DNA from 2 places in the Streptomyces avidinii genome. Region 1 is predicted to be linked to the other one. Evidence: riboswitches for the same ligand, from Rfam matches in the RefSeq annotation. Region 1 holds a riboswitch; the other holds the start of a gene.
The links. Region 1 has a riboswitch for cobalamin ahead of metE (5-methyltetrahydropteroyltriglutamate--homocysteine S-methyltransferase). Riboswitches for the same ligand answer to the same signal wherever they lie in the genome.

Region 1 (5,253 bases):
CACCGGCAGATGGCCGAGCACCGGATCGCGCCACCCGGCCCGATGCTGCCCCCGGGCCCCTGGGGCATCCTCGCGGAGGCCGACAAGCGCGACCCGCACAACCGCGAGGCGTACCACCGCATGCTCCAGTTCGTGTACGCGGGCACGCCCGGACCGCTCTCCGAGGCGGCCAACTTCGTGCACTGGGCGGCCGGTTCCGCACCCCCGGGATCTCCCCTGCACGTCCTGCCGCTGTACGTAAGGGTCGAGCGCTACCGGCGCGAACGGGGCCAGGAGCGGGCACTCGACCTGCACTGGGTCGCGGAGGACGCCGTCCGCGACGCCCTGCACGCGATGGACACCTGGTTCCACCACGCCGACCTGCCGCGCGCCTCCCCGCTCGATCTGAACCAGCTCGCCCATGCCCTGTGGGGAGCCCTCCAGTTCGAGGAGGCGGCCCGGGTCTTCGACACCATCGGGCCTTACTGGACCACCGTGCCATGGGCCCAGCGGACCCGTGACCCGGCCGACCGCGCCCTCGCCGAGGAGGTGTTCCTGCAGGCCAGGTCTCGCAGCCTGGCCGGCCGGAACTGACCCCCGCCTCCTTCCCCACGGCACGGCCCCGCTCGCTCCACCCACACCCCCAGGCTCCACCGTCCCCCGTGCTCCACAGACCCCCGGAGGTACCGCCGTGTCCAGAACCGAATGGGCAGCCCGCCCGGATCGCAAGGCCCCACCCCAGCAGGACGAGGAACAACGGCTCAGGGAACTCGGCTACCAGCCCGTGCTCGCCCGCCGGATGGGCGGCTTCGGCAACTTCGCCATCAGCTTCTCGGTCATATCCGTCCTCTCCGGCTGCATGACCCTCTACGGCTTCGGCATGGGCTCCGGCGGCCCGGCCGTGATGCTGTGGGGCTGGGTCGGCGTCGGCCTCTTCGTGCTCTGCGTGGGCCTCGCCCTGGCGGAGGTGACCAGCGCCTACCCCACCTCCGGGGCGCTCTACTACATGGCCGACCGGCTCGGCGGACGCCGCTGGGGCTGGTACACGGGCTGGCTCAACCTGCTCGGCCTGCTCGGCGCCATCGCCGGGATCGACTACGGCGCGGCCCTGTTCACCGGCGCCTTCCTCAACCTGCGCTTCGGGTTCGTGCCCACCCCCGGCTCGACCTTCCTGATCTTCCTGTGCATCCTGCTGCTGCACGCCGCGCTCAACCTCTTCGGCGTCCGCCTCGTCAGCGTGCTCAACTCCATCAGCGTCTGGTGGCACCTGGGCGGTGTCGCCGTGATCGTCGGCGCCCTGGCCTTCGTACCCGACAACCACCAGTCGGCCTCGTTCGTCTTCACCGAGTTCGTCAACGACACCGGCTGGGCCAACCCGTTCTACGTGGCGGCGGTCGGCCTGCTGCTCGCCCAGTACACCTTCTCCGGCTACGACGCCTCCGCGCACCTCTCGGAGGAGACCTCCAACGCGTCCGTCTCCGCCGCCAAGGGCATCGTCCGGGCCATCTGGGTCTCCTGGATAGCCGGTTTCGCCCTGCTCGCCGGCCTCACCTTCGCCATCCAGGACTACGCGGCCGTCCAGGGCAGCGCCACCGGCGTCCCGCCCGCCCAGATCTTCATCGACGCGCTGGGCTCGGGCGGCGCCACCGCCCTGCTCCTCGTCGTCATCGTCGCGCAGCTCTTCTGCGGCAACGCCGAGGTCGCCGCCGCGAGCCGGATGGTCTTCGCGTTCAGCCGTGACAACGCACTGCCCGGCTCCGCGCTGTGGCGCAAGGTCAGCAGCCGGACCCAGACGCCGGTACCGGCCGTCTGGCTCGCGGTCGCCGTAGCGGGCGTACTGGCCCTGCCGTCGCTGTACTCCGCCACCGCCTACGGGGCCGTGACCGCCATCAACGTCATCGGCATCACCCCGGCCTACGCCATCCCGATCTACCTTCGCCTGCGCGCCGGCAACCGCTTCGAGCCCGGCCCCTGGAGCCTGGGCCGCTGGAGCAAGCCGATCGGCTGGATCGCCGTCGTCTGGGTGGCGCTCGTCACCGTCCTCTTCTGCCTGCCCCAGAAGTCCCCGGTCACCATCGACTCCATGAACTACGCCGTGATCGCCCTGGCGGTGGTCCTGGTCCTGGCCAGCGTCTGGTGGTACGTCGCCCGCCGCTCGTACGGCACCCCGTCGGCCTACGGCAACGCCCGCGAACAGGCGGAGATCGCCGAGGACATCGTCTGACCCGCCCGGCACGAGACCGTGCGGCCGGACGCGCGTCACGTCCGGCCGCACGGGCGACCGGCGACGCCGCCGGGCCGCAGGCACCGGTCGAGCTTCCGCCGCAGGCCGCGGCACGCGCCGGGCGGACGATGGCCGACCTCCCTTGCTCCGTCGGGCGGATCGTGCCGCCTTCATGTCCTACGCCCCGGACGCCGACCGGCTGGAGGCGCTGTCGGACCGGCTCGTGCTCGCCCGCGGCAACGACTCCGCGGCGAACTGCCGTACCGCCCGGCCGCTTTGCCGGCCGAGCGGTACGGCTGGGCTGTCTCATTTTCGCGGTCCGGCATGTGGACGGCTTTAGTCACGCTCCGGCGAGTCCGCCTAGGGTGGTTTCCGCAGCTGGTTCGCCCCGTCCGCCAGGCGGGATGCGTCGTAAGAGGGAACCCGGTGGGAATCCGGGACTGCCCCGCAGCGGTGAGCGGGAACGACCGCCGTCATACGCACTGGGACCGGACAACGGTCCTGGGAAGCGACGGCCAGTAGGTGCCCGCCGGGAGACCGGCAGGCGTGCCCGCGAGTCCGAAGACCTGCCCGTTGCCCGCACGCGACCGTTCGCATGCGGCCATTCCGGTGACCTCGTGGGCGGGTCGGCGTACACAACGAGCGGCACGTGCGGCATCTTCCGCGACGTGGGCCGCCCGTTCTGTCGTTCCCTTCGCGTCCGCGTCCCGTCCGCGGGATGTTCAGGACACATCTCGCGAAGGAGAGTTCCGTGACAGCGAAGCCCGCGACCGCGGCAGCACGAGCCACCGTTTACGGCTACGCCCGCCAGGGACAGAACCGCGAACTGAAGAAGGCCATCGAGGGCTACTGGAAGGGCCGCGTCACCGCCGACGCCCTCCGGCAGACCGCCGCCGACCTCCGCCGTTCGAACTGGCAGCAGCTGGCCGACGCCGGCATCACCGAGGTGCCGACCGGTGACTTCTCGTACTACGACCACGTCCTGGACACCAGTGTCATGGTCGGCGCCGTTCCCGAGCGGCACCGCGCGGCCGTCGAGGCGGACGCGCTCGACGGCTTCTTCGCGATGGCCCGGGGCACCCAGGACGTCGCCCCGCTGGAGATGACGAAGTGGTTCGACACCAACTACCACTACCTCGTCCCCGAACTCGGCCCGGACACCGTCTTCACCGCCGACTCCACCAAGCAGGTCGCCGAGCTGACACAAGCGCTCGCGCTGGGCCACACGGCCCGCCCGGTCCTGGTCGGCCCCGTCACCTACCTGCTGCTGGCCAAGCCCGCCCCGGGCGTGGCCGCCGACTTCCAGCCCCTGACCCTGCTCGACCGGCTGCTGCCCGTCTACGCCCAGGTCCTGGCGGACCTGCACGCCGCCGGCGCCGAGTGGGTGCAGCTGGACGAGCCCGCCCTGGTCCAGGACCGTACCCCGGCCGACCTGAACGCCGCCGCCCGCGCCTACCGGGAGCTCGGCGCACCGACCGACCGGCCCAAGCTGCTCGTCGCCTCCTACTTCGACCGGCTCGGCGACGCCCTCCAGGTGCTCGCCGCCGCGCCCGTCGAGGGCCTCGCGCTGGACTTCACCGAGGGCGCCGCCGCGAACCTCGCCGACCTCGCCGCCGTCGGCGGCCTGCCCGGCAAGCGGCTCGTCGCAGGTGTGGTCAACGGCCGCAACATCTGGATCAACGACTACCAGAGGTCCCTGACCACCCTCGGCACCCTCCTGGGCCTCGCCGACCGGGTGGACGTCGCCGCGTCCTGCTCCCTCCTGCACGTCCCGCTGGACGCCAACGCCGAACGCGACATCGATCCGCAGATCCGCCGCTGGCTCGCCTTCGCCCGCCAGAAGACCACCGAGATCACCACCCTCGCCCGCGGCCTCGCCCAGGGCACGGACGCCATCACCGCCGAACTCGCCGCCAACCGCGCCGACCTCGCCTCCCGCGCCGGCTCCGCCATCACCCACGACCCGGCCGTCCGCGCCCGTACCGGCGCCGTCACCGACGCGGACGGACGCCGCTCACAGCCGTACGCGCGGCGGACCGTCGCGCAGCGCGCCCACCTGGGCCTGCCCCTGCTGCCCACGACCACCATCGGGTCGTTCCCGCAGACGAACGAGCTGCGCACCGCGCGCGCCGGTCTGCGTGCCGGGCGCATCGACGCCGCCGGGTACGAGGAGCGGATCAAGGACGAGATCCGCGAGGTCCTCTCCTTCCAGGAGAAGACCGGGATCGACGTCCTGGTGCACGGCGAACCCGAACGCAACGACATGGTGCAGTACTTCGCCGAGCAGCTGACGGGGTACCTCGCCACCCAGCACGGCTGGGTGCAGTCCTACGGCACCCGCTACGTCCGCCCGCCGGTGCTGGCCGGGGACATCTCCCGCCCCGAGCCGATGACCGTGCGCTGGACCTCGTACGCCCAGGCGCAGACGACCAAGCCGGTCAAGGGCATGCTGACCGGCCCGGTCACCATGCTCGCCTGGTCCTTCGTACGCGACGACCAGCCCCTCGGCGACACCGCCCGCCAGGTGGCACTCGCCCTGCGCGACGAGGTGGGCGACCTGGAGGCGGCCGGCACCTCGGTCATCCAGGTCGACGAGCCGGCCCTGCGCGAGACCCTCCCGCTGCGGGCCGCCGACCACGCGGAGTACCTCGCCTGGGCCACCGAGTCCTTCCGGCTCACCACCAGCGGTGTCCGGCCGGACACCCAGATCCACACCCACATGTGCTACGCGGAGTTCGGCGACATCGTCCAGGCCATCGACGACCTCGATGCCGACGTCATCAGCCTGGAGGCCGCCCGCTCCCACATGCAGGTCGCGGACGAGCTCGCCGAGCACGGCTACCCTCGTGAGGCGGGTCCCGGCGTCTGGGACATCCACTCCCCGCGCGTCCCCAGCGCCGAGGAGGCGGCCGCACTGCTGCGCAAGGGGCTCCGGGCCATTCCCGCCGAGCGGCTCTGGGTCAATCCCGACTGCGGCCTGAAGACCCGTGGCTGGACCGAGACCCGCGCCAGTCTGGAGAACCTCGTCGCGGCCGCCCACGAGGTCCGCG
Region 2 (5,253 bases), 2.2 Mb from region 1:
TCATGGGCGATCAGGCGGACAGTAGAGGTATGACCACCTTCGTGAGTTACCTCGTCGTCCTCGCCTTCGCCGCCCTGCTGCTCGGACCCGGCCTGTACGGGATCCTGCGCGACCGGCGCATCGACCGGCAGCTGCGGGCCGTCGCCACCCGGCTGGTGTGGCTCCCGCGCCAGCGGTCGGGCGGCCTCCCGCCCACCCCGCGCCGCTCCGGCGGGTGGCACCTGGGCCCCGTCATCCACTGAACCGGGGAACGCGAGAAGCCGGGACACGGATCGACCGCATCCCGGCTCCCCGGTGAGTCCCGGGCCCCTGGAAGTCCTCGAAGCCCTGGAAGTTCTAGAAGTTCTAGAAGTCCTCGTCCAGGTCGACCGTGCCCTCGACCGCGACCTGGTAGGCCGACGGACGGCGCTCGAAGAAGTTCGTCAGCTCCTGCACGCCCTGGAGCTCCATGAAGGAGAACGGGTTCTGCGAGCCGTACACCGGCGGGAACCCGAGACGGACCAGACGCTGGTCCGCGACGCACTCCAGGTACTCGCGCATCGACTCGGTGTTCATGCCCGGCAGGCCGTCACCGCACAGGTCGCGGCCGAACTGCAGCTCCGCCTCCACGGCCTCCTTCAGCATGTCGGTGACCTGCTGCTGGAGAGCGTCGTCGAAGAGCTCCGGCTCCTCCTTGCGGACGGTGTCCACGACCTCGAACGCGAAGTTCATGTGCATGGTCTCGTCGCGGAACACCCAGTTGGTGCCGGTGGCCAGACCGTGCAGCAGACCGCGCGAGCGGAACCAGTACACGTACGCGAAGGCGCCGTAGAAGAACAGGCCCTCGATGCACGCGGCGAAGCAGATCAGGTTCAGCAGGAAGCGGCGGCGGTCGGCGGCCGTCTCCAGCCGGTCGATCTTCTCGACCGAGTCCATCCACTTGAAGCAGAACTGCGCCTTCTCGCGGATGGAGGGGATCTCCTCGACCGCGTCGAAGGCGGCCGCGCGGTCGTCCGGGTCCGGCAGGTAGGTGTCGAGCAGCGTCAGATAGAACTGGACGTGCACGGCCTCCTCGAACAGCTGGCGCGACAGGTACAGGCGCGCCTCCGGGGAGTTGATGTGCTTGTAGAGCGTCAGCACCAGGTTGTTGGAGACGATCGAGTCGCCCGTCGCGAAGAACGCGACCAGCCGACCGATCATGTGCTGCTCGGAGGGCGTCAGCTTCGCCAGGTCGGCGACGTCCGAGTGGAGGTCGACCTCCTCGACGGTCCAGGTGTTCTTGATCGCGTCCCGGTAGCGCTCGTAGAAGTCCGGGTAGCGCATGGGGCGGAGCGTGAGCTCGAAGCCCGGGTCCAGGAGGTTCTTGGTGTCGTTGGAGCGCATTACTGGCAGGCCTCGCAGGACTCGGGGTTCTCAAGGGAGCAGGCCAGCGCCTCGGCGTCGGCGACCGCCTGCGGCAGCTCGACGGGGGTGGCCGCCTGCGCGGCGCGGGCGATCTTCGTCGCCGGGCGGGAGCGCAGGTAGTAGGTGGTCTTCAGGCCCTGCTTCCAGGCGTACGCGTACATCGAGCTGAGCTTGCCGATGGTGGGCGTCTCCAGGAACAGGTTCAGCGACTGCGACTGGTCCAGGAACGGCGTACGGGCCGCCGCCATGTCGATCAGGCCGCGCTGCGGGATCTCCCACGCCGTGCGGTACAGCTCGCGGACCTCGGCCGGGATCCAGCTGAAGCCCTGGACCGAACCGGAGGCGTCGCGCAGCGCCTCGCGGGTCTGGGCGTCCCACACGCCGAGCTGCTTCAGCTCCTCCACCAGGTAGCCGTTCACCTGGAGGAACTCACCGCTGAGCGTCTCGCGCTTGAAGAGGTTGGAGACCTGCGGCTCGATGCACTCGTACACGCCGGCGATCGAGGCGATCGTCGCCGTCGGGGCGATGGCGAGCAGCAGGGAGTTGCGCATACCGGTCTCGGCGACGCGGGCGCGCAGCGCCTCCCAGCGCTCCGGCCAGTTCAGCTCGACGTCGTAGTGGTCCGGGTGCAGGACACCGCGGGCGGTGCGGGTCTGCTCCCAGGCCGGCAGCGGGCCGCTGCGCTCGGCGAGGTCGCACGAGGCCTCGTAGGCGGCCAGCATGATGCGCTCGGAGAGCTTGGTGGACAGGGCCTTCGCCTCGGGGGAGTCGAAGGGCAGCTTCAGCTTGAAGAAGACGTCCTGGAGGCCCATCGCGCCCAGGCCCACCGGGCGCCAGCGGGCGTTGGAGCGGCCGGCCTGCTCGGTCGGGTAGAAGTTGATGTCCACCACGCGGTCGAGGAAGGTGACGGCGGTACGGACGGTCTCGTCGATCCGCTCCCAGTCGATCTCGCCGTCCACGACGAAGGCACCCAGGTTGACCGAGCCGAGGTTGCAGACGGCGGTCTCGCCGTCGTTGGTGACCTCGATGATCTCGGTGCACAGGTTCGAGGAGTGCACGACGGTGCCCGGCTCGGCGGTCTGGTTCGCCGTGCGGTTGGAAGCGTCCTTGAAGGTCATCCAGCCCTGGCCGGTCTGCGCGAGGGTGCGCATCATCCGGCCGTACAGGTCGCGGGCGGGCATGGTCTTGCGGGCCAGGCCGTCCGCCTCGGCCTTGCGGTAGGCGGCGTCGAAGTCGTCGCCCCACAGGTCGACCAGCTCGGGCACGTCGGCCGGGGAGAACAGCGACCACTCGGCGTCGGCGTTCACGCGGCGCATGAACTCGTCCGGCACCCAGTGGGCGAGGTTCAGGTTGTGCGTACGGCGCTGGTCCTCACCGGTGTTGTCGCGGAGCTCCAGGAACTCCTCGATGTCCGCGTGCCAGGTCTCCAGGTAGACGGCGGCGGCGCCCTTGCGGCGGCCGCCCTGGTTCACGGCGGCGACGGAGGCGTCGAGGGTCTTCAGGAACGGCACGATGCCGTTGGAGTGGCCGTTGGTGCCGCGGATCAGCGAACCGCGGGCGCGGATGCGGGAGTACGACAGGCCGATGCCGCCGGCGTGCTTGGAGAGCCGGGCCACCTGGTGGTAGCGGTCGTAGATCGAGTCGAGCTCGTCCAGCGGGGAGTCCAGCAGGTAGCAGGAGGACATCTGCGGGTGCCGGGTGCCGGAGTTGAAGAGCGTGGGGGAGGACGGCAGGTAGTCCAGGCGGCTCATCAGCCGGTACAGCGAGGCCACTTCCTCCACGGCCTGCACGCTGTCGTCCGCCGCGAGGCCGCAGGCCACGCGCAGCATGAAGTACTGCGGGGTCTCGATGACCTGACGGGTGATCGGGTGGCGCAGCAGGTAGCGGCTGTGCAGGGTGCGCAGACCGAAGAAGCCGAAGCGGTCGTCGGCGCCCTCGGCGAGGGTGAGCTCGACGAGCGAGTCCAGGCGGCTCGCGTGGGTGCGCACGAACTCGGCCGTGCGGTCGGCGATGAGGCCCTCGCGGTGGCCGACCTCGACGGAGGCCGAGAAGGAGGTGGAGCCCTGGCCCGCGGCCTCGTCCCGGACGGCCAGCGTCAGCAGGCGGGCGGCGAGCCGGGAGTAGGCCGGGTCCTCGGAGATCAGACCGGCGGCGGCCTCCGTGGCCAGCCCGCGCAGTTCGGCATCGTCGGCGGCGGAGCTGCGGCCGCGCAGGGCGGAGGCCGCGACCCGGCCGGGGTCGGTGTCGGGGAGGTCCGCCGTCAGTTCGGTGAGGGTACGCAGCAGCGTGGCCCCCGGGCCCTCGGTGTTGTCGCCAGAAGTGGACTCGGCGCGCGGTGCGGAAGGCGCGATGGTCACGGCGGGAGCTCTCCCTCGCTCGGCCCGGTCATCGGCGGAGCGGGGCGCGAGCGGGCGCATGCGGGCGCGACAGGAACGCGTACCCCGCATGGCGTCCACCGGCCCAACCGCGAGGCCCGGACGTGTCGGCACCCGGTTCGGTCGAGCCGGGCGCGCTGACGGCAGGTCATCGGACTTGGTGTCCGGATGCCGGACACTTCATACCGTTGCGGGACAGTTCCGGATTCTCACCGGATTCCCCTGCGGCGACAGCAGGCATGAGCATACATGTGGGGGCGGCCCGATGCGGCAACCCCCACATGTAGTGTCGGCGTGGCTACAGCTTGAGCCGATACGTGAGGAGTGTCAGGCCTTCGATCGGCGCCCAGTCCCGCTCCGGCGTGCGTACGAAGCCCAGGCGCGTGTAGATCCGGTGGGCGCCGGCCATGCTGCGCTGGGTGGAGAGCACGATGCCCGTGACCCCCTCGACGGCCCGCGCCCGTTCGATGCACGCCCGCACCAGAGCCTCGCCGGCGCCCTGGCCGCGCGCCGCGTGGGCCACCGCGAGCATCCGGAACTCCGCCTCGTCGGGGGCGGCGATGTCGGCGAGCGGGCTGCCGGGCGCGGCGAAGGTCACCCCGCCCAGCACCCGCCCGTCCCGCTCGGCGACGAGCACCTCGGCCGAGGCCGCCCGGCCGGCCACGTCGCGCAGCACGTGTAGGTATGCGTCGTCCTCGTTGAAGTCCAGATGCCCGTCGGCGAGGTAGGCCTGCGCCGTGATCTCGCCCAGCTCCGCGTAGTCGGCGGGCACCACCGTTCTGATCACCATGTCCATGCGGTCGAGTGTGCAGGACGGGTGCCGGCGGGCGGCGCCGTCGCCGGAGACGGCTGAACAGCGCGAAGGCCCCGCCGGAAGCAACCGGCGGGGCCTTCGGCGCGCGGGGCGGCTCAGCAGCAGCGGAAGCCCTCGCGGGGGTCCGCCTCGCGCGCGTCCGTACGGGCGCGTTCGAAGGCGCGGCGGGTGAGGACCTCCGCGTCCGGGTCGTGGGAGCGGGCGTGGGCCACGTACCGGTCGTACGCGGCCTCGCCCGAGAACTCCCGTACGTAGAACCGGGCCCTGGCCAGCGCGCTCCGTACGGTGCTCACGCCACCGGCTCCTTGACGTGTCCGCCGCCCGCGTCCGGGCCCGCCGCGGCGAGCTCCGCCCGCTCGTCCGCGGTGGCGATCAGACCGGCCGGGGCGACGATCTTCGACTCGGTCCACGGGACCTCGGAGAGGGTCGCCGACTCCGGGTTGCGGACGGCCTTCAGGCAGGTCCGGGCCGCGTCCGCGAGGACCACGATGATCAGGACGGCGAAGAAGGCGCACAGCACGCCGTCGACCGTGGCATTGGTGACCACGGTGTGCATGTCGTCCATGTTCTTGGCCGGCGCCAGCACCTTGTCGGCGTCGATTCCGGCCTGGTACTTGTCGCGCTGGGCGAAGAAGCCGACCTTCACGTCCTCGGAGAAGATCTTCTGGTAGCTCGCGGTGA

Region 2: it holds a riboswitch for cobalamin, as region 1 does, so the genes downstream of both, OG373_RS14385 (ribonucleoside-diphosphate reductase subunit alpha) here and metE (5-methyltetrahydropteroyltriglutamate--homocysteine S-methyltransferase) in region 1, are expected to answer to the same signal.

What each region holds. Positions count from the first base shown of each region.
Region 1 is NZ_CP108863.1:1,149,046-1,154,298, forward strand. Features, by position in the region: gene OG373_RS05265 (hypothetical protein) at 1-573, shown strand, start outside; gene OG373_RS05270 (amino acid permease) at 779-2,203, shown strand; cobalamin riboswitch at 2,566-2,792, shown strand; gene metE (5-methyltetrahydropteroyltriglutamate--homocysteine S-methyltransferase) at 2,955-5,253, shown strand, end outside.
Region 2 is NZ_CP108863.1:3,324,901-3,330,153, reverse strand. Features, by position in the region: gene OG373_RS14395 (hypothetical protein) at 30-242, shown strand; gene OG373_RS14390 (ribonucleotide-diphosphate reductase subunit beta) at 346-1,362, opposite strand; gene OG373_RS14385 (ribonucleoside-diphosphate reductase subunit alpha) at 1,362-3,740, opposite strand; cobalamin riboswitch at 3,883-4,012, opposite strand; gene OG373_RS14380 (GNAT family N-acetyltransferase) at 4,057-4,554, opposite strand; gene OG373_RS14375 (CstA-like transporter-associated (seleno)protein) at 4,668-4,865, opposite strand; gene OG373_RS14370 (carbon starvation CstA family protein) at 4,862-5,253, opposite strand, start outside.